Regions from separate parts of the Acidisoma sp. C75 genome, predicted to be linked through region 2. Evidence: predicted binding sites of a transcription regulator. Region 2 holds the regulator's gene; the other holds the start of a gene.
The links. The regulator LexA, encoded in region 2, represses DNA repair genes until DNA is damaged. The targets are predictions, from matches to a motif close to TGTTCTANNTANGTTC.

Region 1 (7,391 bases), on a different contig from region 2:
CCCGTCCAGGGCTTGCCAGCCTTCGGTGCGGCGGGCGAAGCGGGCGAGATCGGGGGCATCGCGGGAAGGGGCGAGCACCAGGCTGCCCCGCTGCTCGGTGGCCGGAAAGACGCGCGGCCAGAAGGCGAGCGCCTCCGCGCCGAGGCGCTGCACCGCGGGCTCGGCACTTTCGCGCTCGCACCAGGGGGCGAGCATGCCGCCCGCATAGCGGGAGCAGGCATCCTGCGCGAGGGCCGGGCTGCGTTCGAGGATCGTGACGCCGATGCCGGCTTCGGCGAGGGCGAGCGCAGTGGTGAGGCCGAGGACGCCCGCGCCGATCACTGTAACATGCTCCACCCGCATGCGGGCATCTCCGCTCTGAGATCAGGGGCATGGCCGGAAAGGGCGGAGAGCGTGAAACGGCATGCTGTGCGGCCGCTTGTCCCATCCCTTCGCCAGCATGACCTGGATCAGGTTCGAAGGGTCGCCACGCGCGGCGGGAAAACCCGCCGAATGGCCTCTCAGCCCCTTGCCGGGGCTCCCCTTGGATCCCGCTCTGCTATCGCTCTTCGCCGGTTGCGTCAAATCCCCGGCCGCTCGCCTCAGAGATAGCCGAAGCGCCGCATGATGGTGGCGTGGTCCTGCTCGATCCGGGCGGCCTGGGCCGGGCTCAGCACCCTCCGCCACTGCCCGGCCTCGCCGGCGCGGAAGAAGGCGGCACGGGATTGGGGCGGCTTTTCGATGAAGCCGCGCTCGGCCTCCTGGGCGCGCAGCGTGCCAAAATCGCTGAAGCGTACCGCGCGCGCCAAGCGCTCGGGCTCGGGCTCCTGCCCCATGAAGCGGATGAGCGCGCCGAAACCGGCGTGAGGATCGGCCAGCAGATCCTCGTAGCGCATCACATGCAGCGTGGGGTGGGGGCGATGGGTCCAGAAATGCACATGCGCGGACCAGGTGGCGAGGCGGACATAGACGGTATCATCCGTCCCGCCGGTCGCCGCTTCAGGATCCGCCATGAAGGCGATGGTGCGATCGAGCGAGAGGCCGAGGTGATGGCTGAAGGAGACGGCGACATCGCGCGGATCGCGCAGGATGTAGATGCAGCCCGCCGTCACTGCGCGGGTGATGGTCTGCTCGCCCGCCACCACGAGCAGCGCGCTATGCGTCTTGACGAGGGAGATCCCCGGCCGCGCTTCGGCCATGGCGCGATGCACGAGCGGGCGCAGGCGCTGGACATCGGCGATGCTGTATTGCGAGGCGGGGCGCGGATCGAACGGCGCGAAGCGCGCGGCCGCGCTTTCCCCCGTCGTCACGGCCATCAGGTCGTTGATGTCCTGGGGTTCGGCGGCATCGCGGATGTAGTTCTGCAGGAAGGCCCGCACCCAGGTATTGCCCGATTTGGGGTAGGAGGCGATCCATAGCAGCTGGCCCATACCGGGCAGGCTCCGGCGTCAGGCGCGGCGGGTCAAGGCGTCGTAGATATCGACGATTTCGAGCGCGACGCGGCCAAGCTCGAAATCCCACCAGCGTTCCAGCAGCACATCCGGCTTATGGTGGGGGGCGAGTTCCTCGCGGATCGTCACGAAACGCTCCCAGAGATCGGGCCAGGGCATGTCCTCGGCGGTCAGCATCAGCAGGTCCGGCACCAGGGCCTCGCGCAGGCGCACCTTCATCGGGCCGGTATGGGAGGCGAGGATGCGGGTGGCCTTGAGGAATTTCTCGCGGGTTGCGTGTGCCGTGCTCGTCACCGTCTGCTCCCGTCTCTCTCGCGCTTTCCGGCCCTGGGGAAGGATCGTCTTTGCCCGGGGCAAAGTAAGCGGTTTGTAACCAGGCGCACCAGAGCGGGAGGCTGAACCCAGCCGTGACGGCGGAAGCGGCCTCGCCGATTCGTCGCTTCACAGAAGCGCCCGGCCATGCCTATGTTCCCCTCATGTTCTCTTTATGTTCACTCTCTTTGCTGCGCCCTTGGGAGTTATGAGCGAGATTCTTCAAAACCTTACGCGGCTTCGTGGCACGATCGCCGGGTTGGAGCGCGGCAGCAGCCAGAAAGCGCCGGGCGCTGTCCTGCCCTTCGGCCTCGGCATAGTGGATCGCCACCTGCCGGGCGGGGGGCTGAGGCTCGGCGGCTTGCACGAACTGGCCGATCAGGGCGCCGGCCAGCCCTATGGCAGCGCCGCCGCGCTGATGGTGGCGGGCATTCTGGCGCGGCTACCCGGCCCGGTTCTGTGGATCAGCGAGCGGGAGGATCTCTTTCCCCCCGGCCTTGCCGCCGCCGGCCTGCATCCCGATCGGGTTCTGCATGTGCGCGCGCCGCGGGCGGTGCCGCTGGTGATGGAAGAGGGGCTGCGCCATGGCGGTGCCGCCGGCATCGTGGGCGAGGTCGGAACATGGCTGCGCCCCACCGCCGCCCGGCGCCTGCAACTGGCGGCGGAAACCGCAGGCTTCCCCGCCTTCACCCTCTGCCGGCCGCCGGGGCCGGCGGCCCGGCCTGACGCGGCCCGGCCGCATGCTGCACCGCCGATCCCCGCGCTCACGCGGTGGCGCATCACCCGCCTTCCCTCAGGCCCGCCTGTGGCGGCAGTGCCGGAGATCGCGGGCCTCGCCCCCGCGCTCTGGCAGGTCGATCTCATCCGCTGCCGGGGGGCGGAGGCTGCATCCTGGATTGTGGAGGCTTGCGATGAGACGGGTCATCTCCGTCTTCCTGCCGCTCTGGCCGACCGAGCGGTGGCGCCGGCAGCAGGCGGCGGCCGGCGTCTGCTTGCCTGAGGGGGCGCCGCTCGTCACCCGCCTGCATGATGGCCGACGGCTGGCCGTGGGGGCGGCCGATGCGGCCGCGCGCGCGCTCGGCATCCGCCCCGGCCAGCCGCTCGCCGAAGCGCAGGCGATGCATCCGGGCCTTTGCGTCGTCGATGCCGAACCGGCGGCCGATGCCACGGGCTTGCGGGATCTCGCCCTCTGGTGCCGGCGCTACGCCCCGCTCACGGCGGCCGATCCGCCGGACGGGGTGCGGATCGACAGTTCCGGCGCCGATCATCTGCTGGGCGGGGAGGCCGCCCTGCTGGCCGATCTCCGCACACGCCTCGCGGCGGCAGGCATCACCAGCCGGCTGGCGATTGCCGATACGCCGGGGGCGGCCTGGGCGCTCGCCCGCTACCATCCTGGCGCGGCGGAGGGGCTGCTCTGCCCGCCGGGTGGGGTGGCGGTGGCGCTCGCCCCCCTGCCGGTTGCCGCCTTGCGCATTCCGGGCGAGACCGCGCGGCTGCTCACCCTGCTCGGCCTCGTCAGCATCGGCGATCTCATGGCCTTGCCCCGCGCGGCGCTCGCCCAGCGCTTCGGGGCGGCGCTGCTGCGCCAGATCGACGCTGCCCAAGGCACGCTCTTCGAACCGCTGGAGCCGCTGCCGCCCGCGAGCCTCCTCCGCCAGCGCCTCGCCTTCACGGAACCTTTGATGACGGCGCCAGCCCTGGAGCGGGCCATCACCCGCCTTGCCCGCGCGGTTTCGGAGGCGCTGGCCCGGCGCGGGGAGGGGGCGCGGCGGCTCGATCTCGTCTGCGAACGGGTGGATCACGGCCTGCAGGTCATCGCCCTCGGCACCGCCCGCCCGGTGCAGGAGGCACAGGCCCTCGCACGGCTTCTCACCCAAAGGATCGAGACGATCGAGCCCGGCCACGGGGTGGAGGCGATGACGCTCTGGGTGCCGCTCGCCGAGCGGATGGCGGCCGAGCAGATGGCCGCCGCGCTGGGCGAGCCGCGGCCCCTGGCGCGGGAACTCGCGGCCCTCGCCCCGTTGATCGACCGGCTGGCCGCGCGCTTCGGCGCCGATTGCGTCTATCGCCTCACCCCGGTCGCGAGCGCGGTGCCGGAACGCGCCGTGCGGCGGACCGATCCGCTCGCCCCGCCGGGGGGTGAAACCTGGCCCGCGCATCTGCCGCGGCCAGTGCGCCTTCTCAGCCCGCCGCAGCCGGTCCAGGCGCTCGCCATGCTGCCCGACCAGCCGCCCGCCGCCTTCACCTGGGGGCGGGTGCGCCACCGCATCCGCCGGGCGGACGGGCCCGAGCGGATCTTCGGCGAGTGGTGGCGCCGCCCCGGTGAGGAACAGGCCGTGCGGGATTATTGGGCAGTGGAGGATGAAGCCGGCGATCGCTTCTGGCTCTACCGCAGCGGTGACGGCGAAAGGCCGGAGACGGGCAATCTCGCCTGGTTCCTGCACGGGGTGTTCTGAGCGCGCCCTTCGTTGCGCGATCAGAGCACCTCATGCCGGAAAGGCAACCTTACCCGCCTGGCTTATGCTTATGCCAGTTGGTGCTTATGCCAACTGGCCGTTTTCCGGCCCGAAGCGGTTATCCCCCCGCGTGCCGCGCGTGCAGAACCAGACGAAGACGATGATCCAACCCACCAGAGGCACGAGGTTCAGCAGCTGCCACCAGCCGGAACGATCGATATCATGCAGCCGCCGCGCGCCCACGGCGATCGTCGGCAGAAGGAGGGCGAGCGAGACGAGATCGCCCAGGATTCCGATCGCGTGTTCATGCAGCGCGGCCGCCACCACCGAGAAGGCCACATCCACCAGGATGGTGAAGAGCGCGAACCACCAGTATTCGGCCCGCGGCGCGCGGCCCTGGAAATCGGCATATTTGCGCAAGCATATCGTAATCGCGCTGCCGAAGGTGCGCGGAATACCGTCGCCCGGCCCTGCCGCGCCGAAGCTGCCCTGCGGCGCCCCGCAATGCGGGCAGGCGAGGGCAGTGACATGCAGCCGCTGGCCGCAGCCACGGCAGAAGACCATGTTCGGATTGTCGCTCATCCCGGAGACGCCCTTTCTTCAATTATATTTGCGTGAAAAACGCTCGTCCGACATGGTGAGGTAGATCACCCCTTCGATCAGCCCGATCAGCGCGGGGATGAAGGTCCAGCAGAAGAGCAGGTAGAGAACGCCGAGCCCGGGCTGCTCGAGGTAGAATTTATGCACCCCGATGCCGCCCAGCAGCAGCGCCAGAATCCCCGCGGTTGACTTGTCCTTCTGGCCGCGCGGCCGGCCGGCCATGGCGGCCGCCTGCGGCGCCCCGCAATGCGGGCAGAATGGTGCTGTCCGATGGATCGGCTTGCCGCAGCCGCGGCAGAACACCTGATCGGTCAGGATCGCCTGCCCGGCGGTGGCCGATGCCGAAAGCGGGGCCGAAAGCGGGGCGAGGCTGCGGCCGGCCGCCACCCCGTCGCCCGCTGACCCGGCCGCGCTCGCCGCCAGCCGAGGCTGCGCCGCGCCGCAATGCGGGCAATCCCGCGCGGTGAGATGGATCACCCGGCCACAGGCGAAACAGAATTTCTCGTCCGCGGCGCGCCCCAGGGCCATTCTCTCGCCACTCTCGCCATCGCCTGCTTCGGCCATCCCCCGCTCCTCCGTCGATCGATCAGACATGGCTGAGCGCGCCCGCACTACCGGCAAGGCCAGGACCGGGCCCGCCCAGAACCAAGGCCGCAACCGCCCCGAGCAAGCGCCCCAGCAACCACACGAGCCAGGCCCAGAGGCTCAGAACCTCATGCTCGAAGAACCCGAGGAGAAAGACCAGGAAAGCAAAATTGGCGAAAGCGAGGCAGATCGCCCCGAGCACGAGGCCGAGTTCGCGGCGGTTGAGCGATCCACCGGCGATCAGCCCGAGATTGACGAGGTCGAGCAGCAGCCCGATGAGGGTCGAGGGAGGAAAGGGTGTGGCCGAGAGCAGCAGGCCGAGCAGCACCGCGCGATCCCGCCCGGCGACAGAGCGCGCCAGCCGCTGCACGGCTTTGGTGACTTCGATCTCCAAGGCGCTTTTATACGGCATGCGGAATGAGCGGTCGCCCGATGGCAGAGGGGTGTCGATCCCGGCATCGACCCGGCGGTGCCCGCCCCAAAGCACCCCCGCCGGCGCGATGCCCGGAACCTCACCATCGCGTGAGCCGAGCTTGGATCATTTTGTATCCGGTCGCAAGCGGCGCAGGTCGGGCGCGGCCGCTATCCGCCGAAGGCCGCGAGCCGCGTGCCGCGGCCGAGCCGGCGATGCAGCCGCATCCCCAAGGTGGCGCCACGCACCGCCATGAAGAAGAGGAAGGCAGCCCATAGCCCGGCATTGCCGAAGCGCGGCATCAGCACCGCCCAGGCGGCCAGGAAGAGCAGCACGGAGACCAGCATCATATCCCGCATATCGCGTGACCAGGTGGCCCCGATGAAGATCCCGTCGAGCGTGAAGGCCGCGGCGGCGACGAGCGGCACCAGCGCGGCCGCGGCGAGGCTTGCTTGCGCCGCCGCCCGCACTGCCGGCGCCTCTGTCATCAGCGCGATGAAATCCGGGCCGAGGATCCGGTAGAGCAGGGTGATGCCGCCGCCGCAAACGAGGCTCGCGAGCAGGGTGAGCCGCACGGCGCGCAGAAACCCCGGCCGGCTTCCCGCGCCGATCATGCGGCCGGCGAACTGCTCGGCGGCGGCGGCGAAACCATCGAGACAATTGGCCGAGAGCGCGAAGAACTGCATATGGACCGCGTTGGCCGCGACGACGACGGCCCCGAGGCTCGCCCCCTGGCGGGTGAAGAAGGCGAAGCTGAAGAGCAGGGAGAGCGTGCGGATCAGCGTATCGCGGTTGAGCACGCCCATATGCCGCCAGCCCGCGCCATCGCGGAGCGCGGGCGCGCAGCCCTGCCAGGCGCGCCCGCCCCCGGCGCGTGACAGCAGGACGAGGCCGAGCAGGCAGGCGGCCGTTTCCCCGGCAACCGCGGCCCAGGCCACGCCCTGCACGCCCCAGTGGAGGCCGAGCACGGTCCAGATCGAGAGGAGGATGTTCGTCCCGTTCAGCACGAGTTGCAGAACGAGCCCGGTGGCCGCGCGGCTGCGGCCGAGGAAGGCGCCGAGAATGGCGTAATTGGCGAGCGCCATCGGCGCGGAGAGGCAGCGGATCAGCACGTAATCCCGCGCCACCCGCAGGATCGGGCCATGCGCGCCGAGCAGCGGCAGGCCGAAGCGCGCTTCCGGGCCGCGCAGCGCGAGGATGACGAGCCCGAGGCCGAAGCCCAGCACCAGGGCGCGTTGGCAGACCGCGTGCGCCTCCGCCTCCCGCCCCTGGCCGAGCGCGATCGCGGTCAGCCCGAGGGTGGTGCTGCGGAGGAAGCTCAGGCTGACCAGCAAAACGTCGAAAAAGATGGCGGCGATGGCGACGCCGGCCGCCAGCACCGCATCGGCCAGCCGGCCGATCGCGGCGGTGGCGACAGCGCCGACCAGGGCGGTGCTGAGATAGGCCAGCATCATCGGCAGGGCGATCTTGAGGATGGCGCCGAAGCTGACTTCCCTCTCCAGGCGGGCTTGGCCTTCAGCTGGCATGCGGGTCTCTCCGGCTGCTCCGCCGCGCCTGCGCCGCGGTATAGCGCCGCGCGAGCCGTGGCATCGTCAA
Region 2 (7,391 bases):
GGTCAGGCTCTCTCTTCGGTCTGGCGCGAGAGAATCGCGCTGAATTCGGTGCCGAAAGCTTCGAGCCGGGCTGCGAAGCGGGCGAGATCGGTGCTGATCGCGTTATAGGCGAGCACCGCGGGGATCGCCGCGACAAGGCCGATCGCGGTGGCGAAGAGCGCCTCCGCGATGCCGGGTGCGACCACCGAGAGGTTGGTGTTGTGCATGGCGGCGATCGCGGAGAAGCTGTGCATGATGCCCCAGACGGTGCCGAAGAGGCCGACGAAGGGTGCTGTGGCGCCGACCGAGGCGAGGAAGATCATCCAGCGTTCCAGCCGCTCCATCTCGCGCTGGATCGTCATGTTCATCGCGCGGTCCACCCGCTCGCGCACGGCGGTATGGCCGATCTCGGCCCCGGCGACGCGCGCGGTGCGCCGCCACTCCCCCATCGCCGCGCCGAAGACGGCGGCCATCGGGTTGCCGGGCTTCTGCCCGTCCTGCTCGTAGAGATCTTCCAGGCTGCCGCCGGACCAGAAGCGATCCTCGAAGATATTGGCCTCGCGATTGGCGCGCCGCAGGCTGGACCATTTTTCGAAGATGATCGCCCAGACCCAGATGCTGGCCGCCAGCAGGGCGAGGATCACCAGCTTGACGACGATATCGGCTTGCAAAAACAGGCCCCAGAGCGAGAGGCTGGCACCGGGTGCCGCCAACTGCGTGGCATTGACTGCCTGATCCAAATCACGAAACCCCTTATCTGTCGCCCGAAGCCCGGCTGCTCTCCGGGGCCTCGGCCATAGCCGTTAATGCCGCGCGCCATTCGGCCGGGATACGATCCGCTCGCCCGGTTTCCTGCCGCACGCTGACCAGCGTCACATCCACGATCACCAGCACCTCATCGCCGCGCCGCACCGTCTGGCGCAGCGTGGTGGAGGCCCCGCCGACCGCCCGGGGCGTGGTTTCGACCACCAGCCAGTCATCGAGCCGCGCAGGGCGCTGATAATCCAACTCGGCGCGCCGCACCACGAAGATCATGCCGTGTCGCAGCATCATCTCGGAATGGGGCAGGCCCATGGCACGCAGGGCTTCCGTCCGCGCCCGCTCGGCGAAGCGCAGGTAGCTCGCGTGATAGACGATGCCGCCGGCATCCGTATCCTCGAAATAGACGCGCAGGCCGTAGCGATGCGCGGCGGCGCCAGCGCCGGCGCCTGCGCTGGGGGGCGGGGCGGCAGGTGCGGTCATGCGCCTTCCTCCGGGCTGCGCGGGGCGAAGAGATCGGGCGCCGCCATGGGGCTTGCCGGCGGCGGCGTGAGATCGAGATGCCGCCACCCCGGCTCGCCCAGCATGCGCCCGCGGCTGGTGCGGAGCACGAAGCCCTCCTGGATGAGATAGGGTTCTATGACATCTTCGAGCGTATCCCGCGCTTCCGCGAGTGCGGCGGCCAGCGTCTCGACGCCGACGGGCCCGCCGGCATGATGCTCGGCGATACGCCTGAGATAGCGCCGGTCCATCGCGTCCAACCCCCGCTGATCGACTTCGAGCCGCGTCAGTGCCGCATCCGCGATCACGCGATCGACCGCCGCTTCCCCCGCGACGGCGGCGAAATCCCGCACGCGGCGGAGGAGGCGCCCCGCGATGCGCGGCGTGCCGCGGCTGCGGCGGGCGATCTCCCGCGCGCCATCCTCGGTCAGCGTGAAGCCGAGCAGCCGCGCCCCGCGGGCGACGATGATGGTGAGTTCCTCGGGCGTGTAGAGGATGAGCCGCAGCGGTATGCCGAAGCGATCCCGCAAGGGCGTTGCCAGCAAGCCGGAGCGGGTGGTCGCGCCCACGAGCGTGAACGGCGGCAAATCGATTCGTAGGGAACGCGCCGCCGGACCTTCGCCGATGACGAGATCGAGCTGGAAATCCTCCATCGCCGGGTAGAGCACTTCCTCGATCGCCGGCTGCAGGCGATGGATCTCGTCAATGAAGAGCACGTCCCGCGGTTGCAGGTTGGTGAGAATCGCGGCGAGATCGCCGGCCTTCTGGATCACCGGCCCCGAGGTCGCGCGGAAGCCCACTCCGAGTTCGCGCGCCACGATCTGCGCGAGCGTGGTTTTGCCGAGGCCCGGCGGCCCGTGCAGCAGCACATGGTCCAGCGCTTCGCCGCGCGCCCGCGCCGCCTCGATGAAGATGGCGAGGTTCTGCCGGCTCGCCTCCTGGCCGATGAAATCGGCGAGCGTCTGCGGGCGGAGGCTCGCTTCGCCGGCATCCTCGAAAGCACGGGCGGGGGAGAGCGGGCGCTCCTCCGTCTCCGCCTCGGGCGCGGAAGCCGCCGGCTTGCGGCCGCGGGGGCGGGCGGTCATCGCGCAAGCTCCCTGAGGGCGGCCGGGATGAGGGCCGCGACATCGGCCCCCTCGCCGAGCTTGGCCTCCGCCCGGCCGAGCGCGGCGAGAGCCTCGGGGCGCCGGTAGCCGAGGTTGACGAGGGCGGAAAGCGCATCCTCCATCGGCCCGGCGGCGAGCGGCGCGGGGGCTGCGATGCCTTCGGCGAGGGAGACGGGCAGCGGCAGGGCGCCCGCCTTCTCCTTGAGTTCAAGGGCGAGGCGGGCGGCGAGCTTGGGCCCGACGCCCGGGGCACGGCCGAGCGCCGCCCGGTCGCCGGCGGAAATCGCCCGCGCGAGATCATCAGCCGACAGCGCCGAGAGGATCGCGAGGGCCACTTTCGGCCCCACCCCCTGCACCGTCGTCAACAGCCGGAACCAGGCGCGTTCGGCATTGCTCGCGAAGCCATAGAGGGTGATCGCGTCCTCCCGCACGAAGGTCTCGATCAGCAGCCGCACCTCGGCCGGGGCCGGCGGCAGGCTGCCGAGCGTGCGGGACGAGGCCTGCACGAGATAGCCGACGCCGCCCGCCGTCTCGATCACGCAGTGCCCTTCATCCTGGGCGCTGAGGATGCCGCGCAGGCTGCCGATCATCCCCGGCCTCCCATCACCGCCGCGGCACTCCAGGCGCGGCGGCTGGCGCGATGATGGGCGTGGCAGATGGCGACCGCCAGCGCATCCGCCGCATCCGCCCGCCGCAGCGTCGCCCCCGGCAGCAGGCGGCGCACCATGAGGCCGACCTGGGTCTTGTCCGCGCCGCCGGTGCCGACGACCGAGAGCTTGACCGTCTTGGCGCCATATTCAGCGACGACGAGGCCGGCCACGGCGGGTGCGAGCAGCGCCACCCCGCGCGCATAGCCGAGCTTGAGCGTCGCCGTCGCGTTCACATTGACATAAGTCTCCTCGACCGCCGCCTCCTGCGGCCCGTGCTCGGCGATGAGGGCGAGGAGGGCGGCGTGCAGCGCCCGCAGCCGCTCAGGCACCGAGGCTTCGCCATCGGTCGTCACCACCCCGTCCGCGATATGGCGCAGGCGGTTGCCATCGGCTTCCACCACGCCCCAGCCGGTGAAGCGAAGCCCGGGGTCGATGCCTAAGATGCGGATCAAGGGTCGGGCGACATCCTGCGCGGGGCTTGAGGATCAGGCGGAGAGTTTCTGCAGAACCGATTCGGGCAGGTCGAAGTTGGCATAGACATTCTGCACGTCGTCCGATTCGTCCAGCACTTCGAGCAGTTTGAGCACCGAGCTTGCCGCTTCTTCATCCAGCGGCACGGTGGTGCGCGGCCGCCAATCGAGCTTTGCGCTCTCCGCCCCGCCGAAGCGGGCTTCGAGCGCCTCCTGCATGGCGACGAGGCTTTCCGGCGCGCCGGTGACCTCGTGCCATTCCTCGCTGCTCTCGACATTGTCGGCCCCGGCCTCGATCCCGGCTTCGAGCATGGCATCGGCCGAGGCGGCGGCCGCCGGATAGCGGATGACGGCCAGACGCTCGAACATGAAGCTCACCGAATTGGTCTCGCCGAGCGCCCCGCCGTGCTTGTTGAAGGCGGCGCGAACCTCGGAGGCGGTGCGGTTGCGATTGTCGGTCAGCGCCTCGACGATGACGGCGACGCCGCTCGGCCCGTAGCCCTCGTAGCGGATCTCCTCGTAATCATCCCCGCCGCCGCCGGCCGCACTCGCCTTCTTGATGGCGCGATCGACAGTGTCTTTCGGCATGTTCTCCTTGCGTGCGGCGAGGATCGCCGCCCGCAGCCGCGGGTTGGAGGCGGGGTCCGGCAGGCCCTGGCGCGCCGAGACGGTGATTTCGCGGATGAGCTTGGCGAATTGCCGGGCGCGGCGGGCATCCTGCGCGCCCTTGCGGTGCATGATGTTCTTGAACTGGCTATGGCCGGCCATGGCGAGGCTCCGGAAGGCAGGTGATCTCGTTTCGTGCGATGGTGTCTCCGCCAAGCCGGGCCGCGGCGTCAAGCGCCGTTACACCGCGGCGCCGGGCAGGCGAGACAAGGCGCAACCCGGTTGATCGCGGCGGACCGGCCGGTTCAGACCTGTCCGCATGTCCAGACGATCGGGTCTCGCCCCTCAGTAACTCCGCATGAGGCCGACGAGCCGGCCCTGCACGCGCACCCGTTCGGCCGGGAAGATCCGGCTTTCATGGCGCGGATTGGCGGGCTCCAGCGCCACCGAATTGCCCCGGCGGCGGAGACGCTTGAGGGTCACTTCCGCGTCATCCACCAGGGCGACGACGATCTGCCCGCTCTCGGCCGTTTCGGAGCGGCGGATGATGACGGTATCGCCATCCCAGATGCCGGCGTCGATCATCGAATCGCCTGCGACTTCGAGGGCGTAATGCTCCCCCGGGCCGAGCATGGCGACCGGCACTTCCAGGAAGGTCGAGGTATCGCGCAGCGCCTCGATCGGCAGGCCGGCGGCGATGCGGCCGTAGAGCGGCAACTGCACCGCCGAGGCTTCGACGGCGGTGCGCAGGCCGGGCAGGCGCGAAGTGAAATCGCCTTGGATGACGCGGGGGGCAAAGCCGCTTTCCCGCCTGCCGGGGGCGGCTGGCAGCGCGGGCGGGCCCGCGGGTGCGGAGAGGGGCGCCGGCTCCGCGCTCAGCGGGACGAGCGCGATCGCGGCCGGCGCTTGGCCCGGCAGGCGCAGCACTTCGAGCGCGCGGGCCTGATGGTGGCGACGGCTGAGGAAGCCACGCTCCTCCAGCGCCGAGATGAGGCGGTGGATGCCGGATTTGGAGCGGAGGCTCAGCGCCTCCTTCATTTCATCGAAACTCGGCGAATAGCCCGTCGTTTTCAGGTGACGGTCGATGAACATGAGCAGTTCGTGCTGCTTGCGCGTCAACATGCGGAACCCCTCGGGCCATGACAGGCGATGCCCCTGCCGCGCTTGCGCCGAAGCCTCGGAACGAGAACGGAGCGCAGACCTTGCCCTACGCTTCCGTAATGTTCAGGGATCGGATCACGAACAAAGCAGAAACCATTGGCGTTCTAGGGGTTAGCTCCGCGCCGCGTCAAGCGCGGCGTGCGGCGACGAGCGTGGTGAAGCGCCGCAGGCACCAGCAGCAGCCGGCCGGGGCAACCCGGCCTCGGGCTGCGCGCCGCTTCAGTCCTTATCGTCGTACGGATTGACGGTGCCGCGGAAATCGAGCCGGATCGGCGTTCCCGGCAAGTGGAAGATTTCGCGCAACTCGTTGATAAGATAGCGGCGATAATCCTCCGGCGTCGCTTCCGCACGCGTGCCGAAGACGACGAAGGTGGGCGGCCGGGCGGTTGCCTGCGTGACGTAGCGCAGCTTGAGCCGGCGCCCCTGCACCGTCGGCGGCGGATGGCGGCTGACGGCATCCTCGAACCAGCGGTTGAGCGCCGAGGTCGTCACCCGCTTGTTCCAGGTCTCGTAAACCTGGCGCACGGCGGGGAAGAGGCGGCGGAGATTGGCGCCGGTCAGCGCGCTCATGGTGACGACGGGAATGCCCTTGAGCTGGGCGAGGCTGCGCTCCAGCCGATCGGAGACCGCCTTGCGGGTCGCGTCGCGATCTTCCACCGCATCCCACTTGTTGAGGACGACGACCATGGCCCGGCCTTCCCGCTCCACGAGGCGGGCAAGCTGGAGATCCTGATCGTGCATGCCGTCCACCGCATCGACGACGAGAACGACGACCTCGGCGAAGCGCATCGCCTGCAGGCTGGCGCCGGTGGACATGCGCTCGATCTCGTCCTGCACGCGCGCGCGGCGGCGCAGCCCCGCGGTATCCACGAGTTCGTAGGCCCAGCCCTCGCTATCGGTCATCCGTAGCGTGATCGCATCGCGGGTGATGCCGGGCTCGGGCCCCGTCAACATCCGCTCCTCGCCGAGCAACTGGTTGACGAGAGTGGATTTGCCGGCATTCGGCCGGCCGAGGATGACGAGGCGGAGCGGCTTGCGCGGTTTGCCATCGGCGCCGAGGGCGTCTGCCTCCGCGGCCTCGGCATCCGGATCCGCGGCCGTCCCATCCTCGCCCGGCGCCGGGGGCAGCGCCTCGGCGATCCCGCTCATCAGCGCGCTGATGCCCTCGCCATGCTCGGCCGAGACCAGCAGCGGCTCGCCCAAGCCGAGCGCATAGGCATCGAGCGCATTGTTGAAGCCGGCCCGCCCCTCAGTCTTGTTGGCGATGAGCAGCACTGGCCGGCCGAGCCGGCGGAGCCAGGTGCCGAAATGTTGATCGGGCGGCAGGATGCCGGCGCGGGCATCGACCACGAAGAGGATGAGGTCCGCCTGTTCGAGGATCGAGGCGGCGCCCGCCCGCATGCGGCCGGCGAGGCTCTCGGGCGGCGCTTCCTCCAGCCCCGCGGTATCGGCGAGGCGGATCTTGCGGCCGCCCACCGTGCAGGTGGCCTCCAGCCGGTCCCGCGTGAGGCCGGGCTGATCGGCGACCAGCGCCTGGCGCCGCCCGACGAGACGGTTGAACAAACTGCTTTTGCCGACATTCGGGCGGCCGGCGATCACGACAAGCGGGGTTTCCATGCGCTAGGGGCAATACTGCCGGAGGCCGCCCGCGGTTAAGAGAAATATGGGCATGCGTGCCCGGCGTCGGCCGAGCTTGGCCGCGCGGCCAGACGGGGCAGCCCGCAATCCGCTGATCATAAGCGAGAAAGGTAACGGCATGAGCACGACGACAGGCGCGCAACGCCCGGCAGCCCCGGCGGTCGGCGGCGAGGGGCTGGTGCTCGCGGTGCTGCTCGCGGTGAGCTTTTCCCATTTCCTCAACGACACGATGCAGTCCCTCCTGCCGGCGATCTACCCGAACCTCAAGACGGCCTTCCACCTCAACTTCGTGCAGATCGGGCTCATGACCTTCGTCTTTCAGGTCACCGCCTCGCTCTTGCAGCCGCTCGTCGGAATGGTGACGGATAAGCGCCCGCAGCCCTATTCCCTGCCCGTCGGCATGGGCTTCACCATGTGCGGCCTGGTGCTGCTTTCGCAGGCGGCGAGCTTTTCGATGCTGTTGGTATCGGCCGGCATGATCGGCATCGGCTCCTCGATCTTCCACCCGGAATCCTCGCGCG

Region 1: the regulator LexA is predicted to act here: its motif matches at 1,908-1,923, upstream of ACYQ7X_RS10545 (ImuA family protein).

The regions. Positions count from the first base shown of each region.
Region 1 is NZ_BAAFHD010000007.1:14,112-21,502, reverse strand. Features, by position in the region: gene ACYQ7X_RS10560 (FAD-dependent oxidoreductase) at 1-342, opposite strand, end outside; TPP riboswitch at 410-534, opposite strand; gene ACYQ7X_RS10555 (sulfotransferase domain-containing protein) at 582-1,409, opposite strand; gene ACYQ7X_RS10550 (hypothetical protein) at 1,428-1,724, opposite strand; gene ACYQ7X_RS10545 (ImuA family protein) at 1,951-2,742, shown strand; gene ACYQ7X_RS10540 (Y-family DNA polymerase) at 2,654-4,198, shown strand; gene ACYQ7X_RS10535 (DUF805 domain-containing protein) at 4,283-4,780, opposite strand; gene ACYQ7X_RS10530 (NINE protein) at 4,799-5,362, opposite strand; gene ACYQ7X_RS10525 (hypothetical protein) at 5,385-5,795, opposite strand; gene ACYQ7X_RS10520 (MATE family efflux transporter) at 5,966-7,321, opposite strand; gene ACYQ7X_RS10515 (cation:proton antiporter) at 7,311-7,391, opposite strand, start outside.
Region 2 is NZ_BAAFHD010000004.1:118,272-125,662, forward strand. Features, by position in the region: gene tolQ (protein TolQ) at 3-719, opposite strand; gene ybgC (tol-pal system-associated acyl-CoA thioesterase) at 733-1,221, opposite strand; gene ruvB (Holliday junction branch migration DNA helicase RuvB) at 1,218-2,324, opposite strand; gene ruvA (Holliday junction branch migration protein RuvA) at 2,321-2,935, opposite strand; gene ruvC (crossover junction endodeoxyribonuclease RuvC) at 2,932-3,447, opposite strand; gene ACYQ7X_RS06780 (YebC/PmpR family DNA-binding transcriptional regulator) at 3,481-4,233, opposite strand; gene lexA (transcriptional repressor LexA) at 4,417-5,193, opposite strand; gene der (ribosome biogenesis GTPase Der) at 5,452-6,849, opposite strand; gene ACYQ7X_RS06795 (MFS transporter) at 6,989-7,391, shown strand, end outside.